3 regions of the Cryobacterium mannosilyticum genome follow, and region 2 is predicted to be linked to each of the others. Evidence: riboswitches for the same ligand, from Rfam matches in the RefSeq annotation. Region 2 holds a riboswitch; each other region holds the start of a gene.
What was found. Region 2 has a riboswitch for cyclic di-GMP ahead of gtfA (sucrose phosphorylase). Riboswitches for the same ligand answer to the same signal wherever they lie in the genome.
Positions count from the first base shown of each region.

Region 1: it holds a riboswitch for cyclic di-GMP, as region 2 does, so the genes downstream of both, E3O32_RS06960 (methyl-accepting chemotaxis protein) here and gtfA (sucrose phosphorylase) in region 2, are expected to answer to the same signal.
Region 3: it holds a riboswitch for cyclic di-GMP, as region 2 does, so the genes downstream of both, E3O32_RS09190 (GGDEF domain-containing protein) here and gtfA (sucrose phosphorylase) in region 2, are expected to answer to the same signal.

Region 1 is NZ_SOFM01000017.1:6,075-9,346, reverse strand. Features, by position in the region: gene E3O32_RS06965 (chemotaxis protein CheW) at 1-271, opposite strand, end outside; gene E3O32_RS06960 (methyl-accepting chemotaxis protein) at 268-2,052, opposite strand; cyclic di-GMP riboswitch class I at 2,493-2,566, opposite strand; gene E3O32_RS06955 (phosphohydrolase) at 2,825-3,262, shown strand; gene E3O32_RS06950 (GNAT family N-acetyltransferase) at 3,270-3,272, opposite strand, start outside.
Region 2 is NZ_SOFM01000002.1:28,673-31,944, reverse strand. Features, by position in the region: gene E3O32_RS00345 (APC family permease) at 1-577, shown strand, start outside; cyclic di-GMP riboswitch class I at 751-823, shown strand; gene gtfA (sucrose phosphorylase) at 1,107-2,597, shown strand; gene E3O32_RS00335 (hypothetical protein) at 2,724-3,080, shown strand; gene E3O32_RS00330 (magnesium transporter CorA family protein) at 3,109-3,272, shown strand, end outside.
Region 3 is NZ_SOFM01000025.1:34,640-37,911, reverse strand. Features, by position in the region: gene E3O32_RS09190 (GGDEF domain-containing protein) at 45-1,583, opposite strand; cyclic di-GMP riboswitch class I at 1,600-1,673, opposite strand; gene E3O32_RS09185 (SDR family oxidoreductase) at 1,877-2,713, opposite strand; gene E3O32_RS09180 (xylulokinase) at 2,869-3,272, opposite strand, start outside.

The DNA.
Region 1 (3,272 bases), on a different contig from region 2:
GAAATGCGGTCGCGGTGAGGGCGACCAGGCCCTGCCTGGACTGCAGCACGACCGCGAACATCGGAGGTTGCCCAGCGGGCAGGCCGAGAAGCGCAGCCGTGTCGAGCAGCGGGACGATCTGCCCACGCAGGTTGAACAGGCCGAGCACGTGCGAAGGCGCGGTGACCAGTCGGGTGAGCGATGGCGCGGCGACCACCTGGCTCACCCGGTCGATCGACACGGCGAAGAGGTCCTCCCCCACGGGAACCAGCACAACGTGCGCTTGCGTCATCGCTCTCCGTTGCCTGCACCGGCGGTGGCTTCGAGGTTGTGGGCCAGGTCCGCAAGGTCGCCGGCCGAGGCCGCGATCTGGCGGGCGGTGATCGAGATCTGCCGGCTGGCGTCGGCGAGCTGTTCCATGGTTTCCACGACCTGCGCGGTGGCACTTCGCTGCTGCTGGGTGGTCAGGCTGACCTGACCGTTGGCATCCGTCACCGCTTCGAGCTGGAGCAGACCCTGCTGCATCTGCTTGGCGCCCTTTTCCATCGCCATCACGGTCGCGTTGGTTTCATGCTGCACCGCGCTGACGATCTCGGCAATGTCGCCGGCGCTGGACTTGGACCGTTCGGCCAGGCGCCGCACCTCGTCGGCGACGACCGCGAAACCGCGGCCGTGCTCGCCGGCCCTGGCCGCTTCGATCGCGGCGTTGAGGGCGAGCAGGTTGGTCTGGTCGGCGATGTCGTTGATCAGCACCAGGAGCGACTCGATGTCCTTCACCCGGTTGGCCAGGGCCAGCGTACGTTCGCTCGAGACGAGGATGTCGGCCTCGGCCTGTTCGAGATTTCGCCGGGTGTCAGCGGTTTGGCGGGCGACATCGTCAACGGTGTCGGCGATCGCCACCGACGACCGCGCCAACTCCTCGGTGGTGGCGGTGGCCTGCGTGACCGCGGCGCTCTGCTGGGTGGTGATCGCGGCGAGCTCGTCGGAAGATGCCGACAGTTCGGTGGCCGCGGAATTCACCTCGACCCCGGCGCCTTCCAGCCGGGCGATGAGTTCCTGGCTGGTGTTAAGCATGGCGTTGAGCGAGTCGGCGAGCACCACCATCTCGGTCGGCCCGGTGGGCACGGCGCGCGCCAGCAGGTCTCCGCGGGTGACCCGACGGGCGACCGCAGTGAGCTTGCGCACCGGCCGGGCGGCACTCCAGGCCATCAGGCTGGATGCGAGCACGGCGAAGAGCACGCCGACGGCCGCCAGGAGAATCGACCGCTGCACCTGTTTCTCCACGGGGGCGAGCACCGCGCTCGCGTCTTCTTTCACTATGAGCACCCAGTTCAGGCCTTCGACGATGTCGTAGCCACCGATGGCGTCGTGTCCGTCCTCGTCAATGAAACGGGCGCTGCCGGGCTTGCCGGTGCGAGCCGCCTGTGCGACCGGTTCGCTGTCGACGATGGTCGTGAGCATCCCGCCGGCCAGCAGCGCGGACTGCTCCGTCGCGTCACCCATGGTTTCCGTGCTGTAGATCAATCGGTGGAGTGAGTCGACCGCGACGACCTCGACGCCCTTGCCCAGGTCACGGTTGAGCAGCTTGCTCAGGGCGGTCGGGTCGAGGTTGGCGATCAAGACGGCGCGTACCGAGCCGTCGTCGGCGAGCAGCGGCTGGGCGAGCACCCAGTGCAGCCGGTCGCCCTGAAGGGTCAGGGGGGTGAAGACGGTCTCGCCGGCGACGGCCGAACGGAACCAGTCCTGCCCGGTCGGGTCGAGGGCGACGCCTGGGCGGCTGGAGGAGAGAACCTTACCGTCCACGTCAGTGATCTCGATCAGGGTGTAGCTGCCGAATGCCTCGTCGATCTTGGCCAGGCGAGTCGCGAGCACGGAGCTGTCCAAGTCACCGGCCGACGCTGCGACGACCGACAGGTCGCCCTTGCGTTCCCTAATCCAGTCTTCCAGCCGCAGGCCGACCGCCGTGGCGACGGTGACGCCCTTGTTTTCCGCCGCCGCGGTCAGGCTCGCCGCCGAGTCCGTGGTGAGCACGACCGTCGAGATGATGACCAGCGGCACGGAGACTGCGAGCATTGCGGCCGCCAGCTGCACTCCCAGGCGACGCGGTAGCTTCCGAAGGCGGCCGAATGGTTTCCTGGCCATGGTTTACTACCGGTCTTTCTAGTGCTGAGTGTGTGTCAAACGGCATATGCGAACGTGCATGGCGAAGTATTTCGCCCGGCCGCGACCCTGCCGTGCGGTGAATGCGAGGGGGGACCGAACCCGAATCGGTCCCCCATCGCAATTCCGCGTCAGGGCGGCCACCCGAAGGTCGACCTGACTTCCCTCAGTCCGTCGTCTGCTTACCCAAGTCGACGACGGATTGATGGAGTTTGTGGGGTGACGGCCGCCGTCGCAACGGGGCTGTCGACTGCGGGCACAGTCAGGGTGGCATCAGGCTGCGTCAGACCATCGGACTCGACGCGGGCGTCGGTCTCCAGGAATGGAAAGCTCATCTGCTTCGGCCCTATTCATTCGGTAGGCCGGCTGACCCGAAGGTCCCGTGCCTTTGCGACCCCGTTTCTCAACGGGTGTGCCCTTGCGAAAGACGTATGAACCGTCTCGCCGGTGGTCGGATGACCACCTGGTTCGAACCTAGCAGCCCGGGGCCGGATCCGACCCCGACGACGTCGCGGAATGTACCCCCAGTGCGGGGTGCACGAAAGGGGTTGTTTTGCCGGTTTTCTCATGGATACTCCCCCCGTTCACGGGGGCGCGCTACCGTGTGCCGAGCAGGCGCCCACTGGACTCCACGTCCGGCCGGCCGTGCACTCACTCTCGATCGCACTACCCCAGGGGGATCATCATGCCAGGCACAGCAGTCGCACCGTTCGTCGCCACCGCCCGGTCCATCGCCACGGCCGCTCACCGCGGCCAGGTCGACAAGCTGGGTGCCGCCTACATCGATCACCCCCGCCGGGTCGCCGAACGTCTCGCCGACCCGCTGGGGCAGGCGACCGCCTGGCTGCACGACGTGCTCGAGGACACGGATGTCTCCCCCAGCGATCTGCTGGCCGCCGGCATCCCCGGCGGCGTCGTCGCCGCGGTCGAACTGCTCACCCGAACGGATGCCGTGAGCGACGCCGACTACTACGCCGGCATCCGCGCCAACCCGATCGCCCTCGCCGTGAAGCGCGCCGATATCGCCGACAATCTCGAGCCGTGGCGGGTGGCGCAACTGGACGTCAACGTGCGGGAGCACCTGGCCGCGAAGTGTGGGAAGGCTTTGGCCGTGCTCGAGTGACGCCCGGTCA
Region 2 (3,272 bases):
GGCCGTGCTCGCCAGCTCGGCCTCCTCCCTGCAGTCCACGATGACCTCCCCCGCGCGCACGCTGCTGGCGATGGCGCACTACAACGCTCTCCCGCCGAAATTCGCCACCATCAGCAAGCGGTTCGGCTCGCCGGGCTACGCCACGATCGCCGCGGGTGCCATCGCCGGCGGGTTCTACGCGGTCATGACGGTCATCAGCGTCAACGTGCTCAATGACACGATCATGTCGCTGGGCCTGATGATCTGCTTCTACTACGCCCTGACCTCGTTCGCCTGCGTCTGGTATTTCCGGCAGAGCCTGTTCAGCAGCATCCGGAACTTCGTGATGCGCCTGCTCGTGCCGGGGCTCGGCGGGCTGATTCTCACCGTGGTCTTCGTGCAGACCGCGGTGAGCAGCTGGAGCCCCGACTTCGGCAGCGGCTCTGAGCTCTTCGGGATCGGACTCGTCTTCGTGATCGGCGTCGGTCTCCTGCTGCTCGGCGGCGCGGTGATGGGCCTGACCTATTGGCGCCAGCCGAGCTTCTTCCGCGGCGAGACCCTGCGTAAGGACACGCCCGCACTGGTGGTCCCCGAGTAGGGGCAGGCCGTTATCCGCCGCGACATCCACCGCTGACAACCGCCGCTCCGGCCCCGCCGTGCTGGTCGACACCCGACCAGCACGGCGGGGCCCTTGCCGTTCCGCCGCCATCCGGCGATACTGCCTCCGAGGCCTGCTGATCTTCCCATGCCGGCCGGGCGGTTTCTCACCGCCAATCGCACGGGCACACCCGTCGCAAGGCGGGGTCGCAAAGGCACGGGACCCTGGGTCAGCCGGCCTACCGATTGGATAGGACTGGCACAGCATGAGTTTTCCCTTCCCAGAATCCAACGTTCGAAACGGGCGGGCGGCTCCCCCGGTTCAGACGGATCCCTCACACGAGTCCGCCCCGGAGGCCGCCGGCGCCGGGATCTCCTGGTTCGGCTCGTCGCCGGCCGTCGCGGTGCCGCGCAAATTGCGCTGACCTTCCGCGTGCCGTAACTTCTGAACCGGTGCCGCGATTCCTTCACGGGTCGCGGACTGCCGCCGCGTCGCCGACCGGTGTGCCGCCGGAATGCCGGGAGCCAGAATGTCCGCTGTTGAGCTGCTCGTCTACGCCGATCGACTGGGCGGCACCGTCCCCGAGTTGCAGGCCGTGCTCGACGGGCCGCTGCGCGCGTTCTCGAGCGTGCACGTGCTCCCGTTCTACATTCCCTTCGACGGCGCGGATGCCGGGTTCGACCCCGTAGACCACGCGTCTGTCGACCCTCGCCTCGGCACCTGGGACGAGATGCGGTCGCTCGCCCGCACCCGCGGACTCACCGCGGACCTCATCGTCAACCACGTGTCGTCCTCCTCGGCGGAATTCGTCGACTGGCTGGACCGTGGCGACGCCTCGGAATTCGCCGGGATGTTCCTCACCTTCGACACCGTATTCCCGAACGGCGGCACTGAGCGGGAGATCACCGCGTTCTACCGTCCCCGCCCCGGCCTGCCGTTCACGGCCTACCAGGGTGCCGACGGCAGCCGCCACCTCGTCTGGACGACCTTCATGCCCACCCAGGTGGACCTGGACGTGAACCACCCGGCCGCGCGCAGTTACCTGCGGCGGGTGCTCCGCGCCCTCGCCGACGGGGGCGTCAGCACCGTGCGGCTCGACGCGGTCGGCTACGCCGTCAAGACCCCGGGCACCGACAGTTTCATGACGCCGGAGACTCTCGAGTTCACCAAGGTCGTCGTCGCCCTGGCCCACGAGGCCCAGGTCGACGTGCTGGTCGAGGTGCACGCGCACTACAGCCAGCAGCTCGCGATCGCCCCGCTCGTGGACTGGGTCTACGACTTCGCGCTCGCCCCGCTTCTGCTGCACTCCCTCGGCACCGGCACCGTCGACCGCCTCGCGCGCTGGTTCGAGATCCGGCCGGAGAACGCCATCACCGTGCTCGACACCCACGACGGCATCGGAATCATCGACGCCGGCCCGAACGGGGACCGTCCCGGGTTGATCAGCCAGGACGAGATGGCCGCCATCTTCGCCCGCGCCGCCGTGGCCACGCACGGCCACTCCTCGATCGCCTCCGTGGTGCCGGAGTGGTTCACCCTCCCGCACCAGATCAACGCGACCTTCTTCAGCACGCTCGCCGGCGAGACGGCGCCCTACCTCCTCGCCCGCGCCGTGCAGCACTTCCTTCCCGGCCGCCCGCAGGTCTACTACGTCGGCCTGCTCGGCGGACTCGACGACACCAGCCTCTTCGCCGAGACCGGGAACGGCCGCGACGTGAACCGGCACCGTTACCCGGCCGACGAGGTCAGCCAGGCCCTGGGCACCGAGGTCACCCAGGCCCAGCTCGGGCTCGCCCGGCTGCGCACCGGGCATCCGGCGTTCGACGGCGAATTCAGCTGGGCGACCCCCGTCGAGGACCAACTGCGGCTGCTCTGGTCGAACGGGGACGCCCGCGCGGAACTGACCGTGCGCACCACGCTCGGTGCGCCGAGCTTCCGGATCGAGCTGGCGGATGCCGGCCGCGAACAGGTGATCGACACCCCCGCCGGCCTCGCCTACTGGGAACGAATCGGCCTGTGACCTGAGCATTCCCCGCTTTCGGGTGTCCTCATTCCTGCCGACAGCGGAATCGGTGCGGCCGCGCTACGTTGGCCGCATCGACCTGGGTTTGATCCATCGAAGACGGTCGCGGGGGAAGGCAATTCCATGAAGAGAGTCTCGTACTGCGGAAAATCGTTCCTCACCACCGACGGCGCAGCGGACGCGCTGCTGCAACTGGCGGTGGCCCTGCCGGTCTGCAACAGCTCCGAGCTCCTGGAGCTGCCGGCGCTCACCGACGACGGCCACACCATGCTGGTGCAACTGGTCGTCGGCCCGACCAGTGAATTCCTCAGCGTGCCGGAGAAGACCCGGGCCAAGGATCCGGACACCGCCGACGCCGTCGCCTACCTGCGCGAGCGCACCCGGGTGCTGACCACCCGCGCCGAACCGGCCTACGCATACGCCTATGCCGACGCCGGCACACAGTCCAATAACGGCTGGGACGACCTGTACGGGCTCTGAGCCGGGCGATAGCTGGTTGACTGAGGAGGTGCAGACACCTCGAACCCGCTGTTACCGTGATGGCCTCCTCGTCGGTGAGGACTTTTCGCTCGCCGACGTGTCCGAGCACCTCGAGGCAGCCGACTCGGTGGTGTGGGTCGACCTTGACGATCCGGGCGAGGACGAGCTCGCCCTCCTCGCAGAGGAGCTGGG
Region 3 (3,272 bases), on a different contig from region 2:
CCGCGCCCCGCTCCGGGCACCGCGGTCGGGTCCGCGGCGCCGAGTCAGGCGTGGACGGTGTGGTACCGATCCGCGGTCAGGAGGCCGGGGGTGAATGGCTCGACCCGGCCCTTTCCCTTCGCCTTGGCGGCGTACATCGCCACGTCGGCCTGGTGCACAAGCTCTTCGATGCCGACTCCGGCGGCGGGCGTCGCGATGCCGATGCTGGCGCCGACCCGCATCGACTCGGCGCCGACCAGGAACGGTTCTGCCACGGCGTCGACGATTCGCTGGGCGATCTCGGTGGCCTCGGCCAGGCCGGTGCCGTGCAGGAGCACCGCGAATTCGTCTCCGCCGAGCCGCGCGCAGACGTCGGTCGGGCGCACCGAGGCGCGCAGCCTGGCGGCGACCTCGACCAGCACGATGTCGCCGGCCCGGTGCCCGAGCTCGTCGTTCACGTCCTTGAAGTCGTCCAGGTCGAGGAAGAGCACCTGCAACCCGGCCGGATCGTCGCCGCCGGCCAGGCCGGCGGAGAGTCCAGCGAGCAGCGAGGCGCGGTTGTGCAGGCCGGTCAGCGAGTCGGTGCGGGCCTGCGCCGAGAGCTCCTCGTGCGCGTGGCTGTTGCGGATGGCGAGCGCGACCTGGCCGGCCAGGCCCCGCACGGAGAGGATCGCCTCGGCGGGGATCCTGCCCGGCGCGCCGACCAGCAGCCAGCTCCGCTCGTCCCGCCCCTCGAATTCGAGGCACTCCCACATCAGCGGCTCGCCGACCGCGGCGTTCAGCGGCGCGGGGTCGAGGATGCGGGCGACGGATGTCCCGGGCCGGGTGAACAGGACCTCGCCGGGGAGCCGGCCGGGGACGTTCCGGAAGTTGCCGGCCGTGCCCGCGACCCGCAGGGTGCGCCCGTCCGGTGCGAGCAGGACGAGCCGGAGCCCGGGAGTCGCCGCGCAGAACTCGGCCGAGGCCGACCAGCCCAGGGCCAGGATCGCGGCCGTGCTGGTGGCGCCGAGCAGCTGGGAGCCGGTCGCGGCGAGCACGCGGTCGCGCCCCATGCTCTGCTCCCGGGCGGCGAGGGACTTGCCCAGCTGGCGGGCGATCAGCACGGTGAAGAACATGGTGGGGAGAACGCCGAGGAACGCGCCGAAGTCGGTCCCGATCCTGTCCTCCCGCAGCAGCGGCCACACCGCGTAGAGCGAGCCGAGGGCCGCGGCGAACAGGCTGACCCGCAGCAGGGCCTGCGCGCCGGAGCCGTACAGCGACCGGAACCAGAGGGCGCCGAACATGACCATGACCACGGCCGACGCCTTCGGCGACGCCAGGGCGAATGCCATCATCGCCAGCGCGTCGATCAGGTCGACGCCCAGGGGGATGCGCCGGCGCACGAAGCCGGTGGTGAGCGAGGAGACGAGCACGGCACCGCCGGCGAGGCCCAGGGCCAGCAGCCCGCCGCGCGCCGTGAGCAGCACCCCGGGGAGGGCCAGGACCACGGAGACGACGGCCAGCCAGAGGAAGAGCCAGCGGGCGCCATCCGCAATGCCCGTGGGCCGCGTGAAGATTCCCGACCCACCCGTGCGGACGGCGGGGCCGTCGGTCACTGTGTTCATCGATCTGGTTCCTGTTCCCGGTGGGCCGGCTGACCATGAGGCCCCGTGCCTTTGCGACCCCGCCTCGCGACGGGTGTGCCTTTCCTCCGGCCGACGGTTGTGAGCTCGTCCGGGGGCGCACCTTCAACGTAGGCGAAGACCACCCCGTTGTCCTCATAAATGAGGACCCCAGTTCGGGGCACGCCGGCGCCGGCGCGTTGTTGGTGCGTTGCGGAAAAAGCACCCTCCCGCGCCACGAAGGTGCATTGTCCGCATCTCAGCGGGCGGGCGACGGATGCGGCGGGGCGGGCAGGTCAGCGTCGGCCGGTGAAGGCGTCCATCGACCGGTACACGCCGAAGACCCGGCCGGCGACCAGGTCCCACGTCGGCAGGGGGAGCAGGCCCCGCACCGCGCTGGACAGGCCGACCGTCCACGGCATCAGGAGCCTCGGACGGCCCGCGAGCATGGCCCGCCACACCCGGTCGACGACATGCTCGGGCGTCATCAGCGGGGTGAACAGGGGGCCGCGGGCACCCTCGAACATGCCGGTGGAGATGTAACTCGGGCAGACAGTGGTGACCTTCACCTGGCCGTGGCCCTGCTGGGTGAGCTCGAGGCGGAGGGAGTCGCTCCAGCCGATCAGCGCGGCCTTCGACGCGGCGTAGACGCTCATCCGGGGAGTGGATAGCATCCCCGCGGCCGACGCGATGTTGACGATGCGCGATTCGCGGCCGGTTCCCTCGATCATCGCGGGCAGGAACTCACGCGTGATGTACATGGGGGCGAGGGCGTTGACCTGCATGGTCGGCCGGGTGTCGTCGCCGTTGTCATGTTCCCAGAAGTAGGAGCCGCGCACGATGCCGGCATTGTTGATGACGATGTCGGGGTTGCCGACCTCCATCCGCACCCGCTGGGCCGCCTGGGCGATCGCTCCCAGGTCGGCGATGTCGACGACGTACGGCGCCACCTGGCTGCGGCCATCCGAACGTTCGTTCAGGATGGCGGCGGTGACCGCCAGCGCCGCGGGGTCGCGGTCCCAGAGGATCACGGCCTTGGCTCCCTCGGCCACCGCCCGCTCGGCGTAGAGGCGGCCCATGCCCATGGCTGCGCCGGTGATCAGCACGCGGGCTCCGGATACGGTTCGAGTCATTGCTCCATCATCCCAAGACTTTCCCTGCGGACCACCCGCCACCCCGCCACCCCGCCACCCGCCACCCCGCCACCCCGCCGAGATCTGCCATTCCGGTCGAGGTCGACCGGCACGCCGGTCGGTCTGGACCGAAAAGGTCGATCACGGCGAGAGGATCACTCCAGGCTCCGCCGCACGGCATCCGCCCAGAGTGCGGCCCGCTCCTCAATCTGGGCGGCGGAGCCCGGCCGCGGATCGGCCACGTGCCGCCGCGCCGGGGCCAGTGGCCCGGCGATCCCGGCCCGGTCCACCTGCCCGACGGCCAGTCCGGCGACGAGCGCCGCCCCGCGAGCGGATGCCCCCGGCACCTCCACGGCGGCCAGCCCCCGGCCGAGGTGGTCGGCCAGCATCCCGCGCCAGGGCGGCGAGGTCGTGCCGCCGCCGGCGAGCCAGAGGTCGCCGCCGGACCGCGCGCCGAGCGCCGTGTGCGCCGTGCGCAGCGCGAGCGCCACCCCCTCGAGCGCCGCCAGGGCCAGGTCGGACCGGTCATGGCCGAGGTCGAGCCCCACCCAGGCGCCGC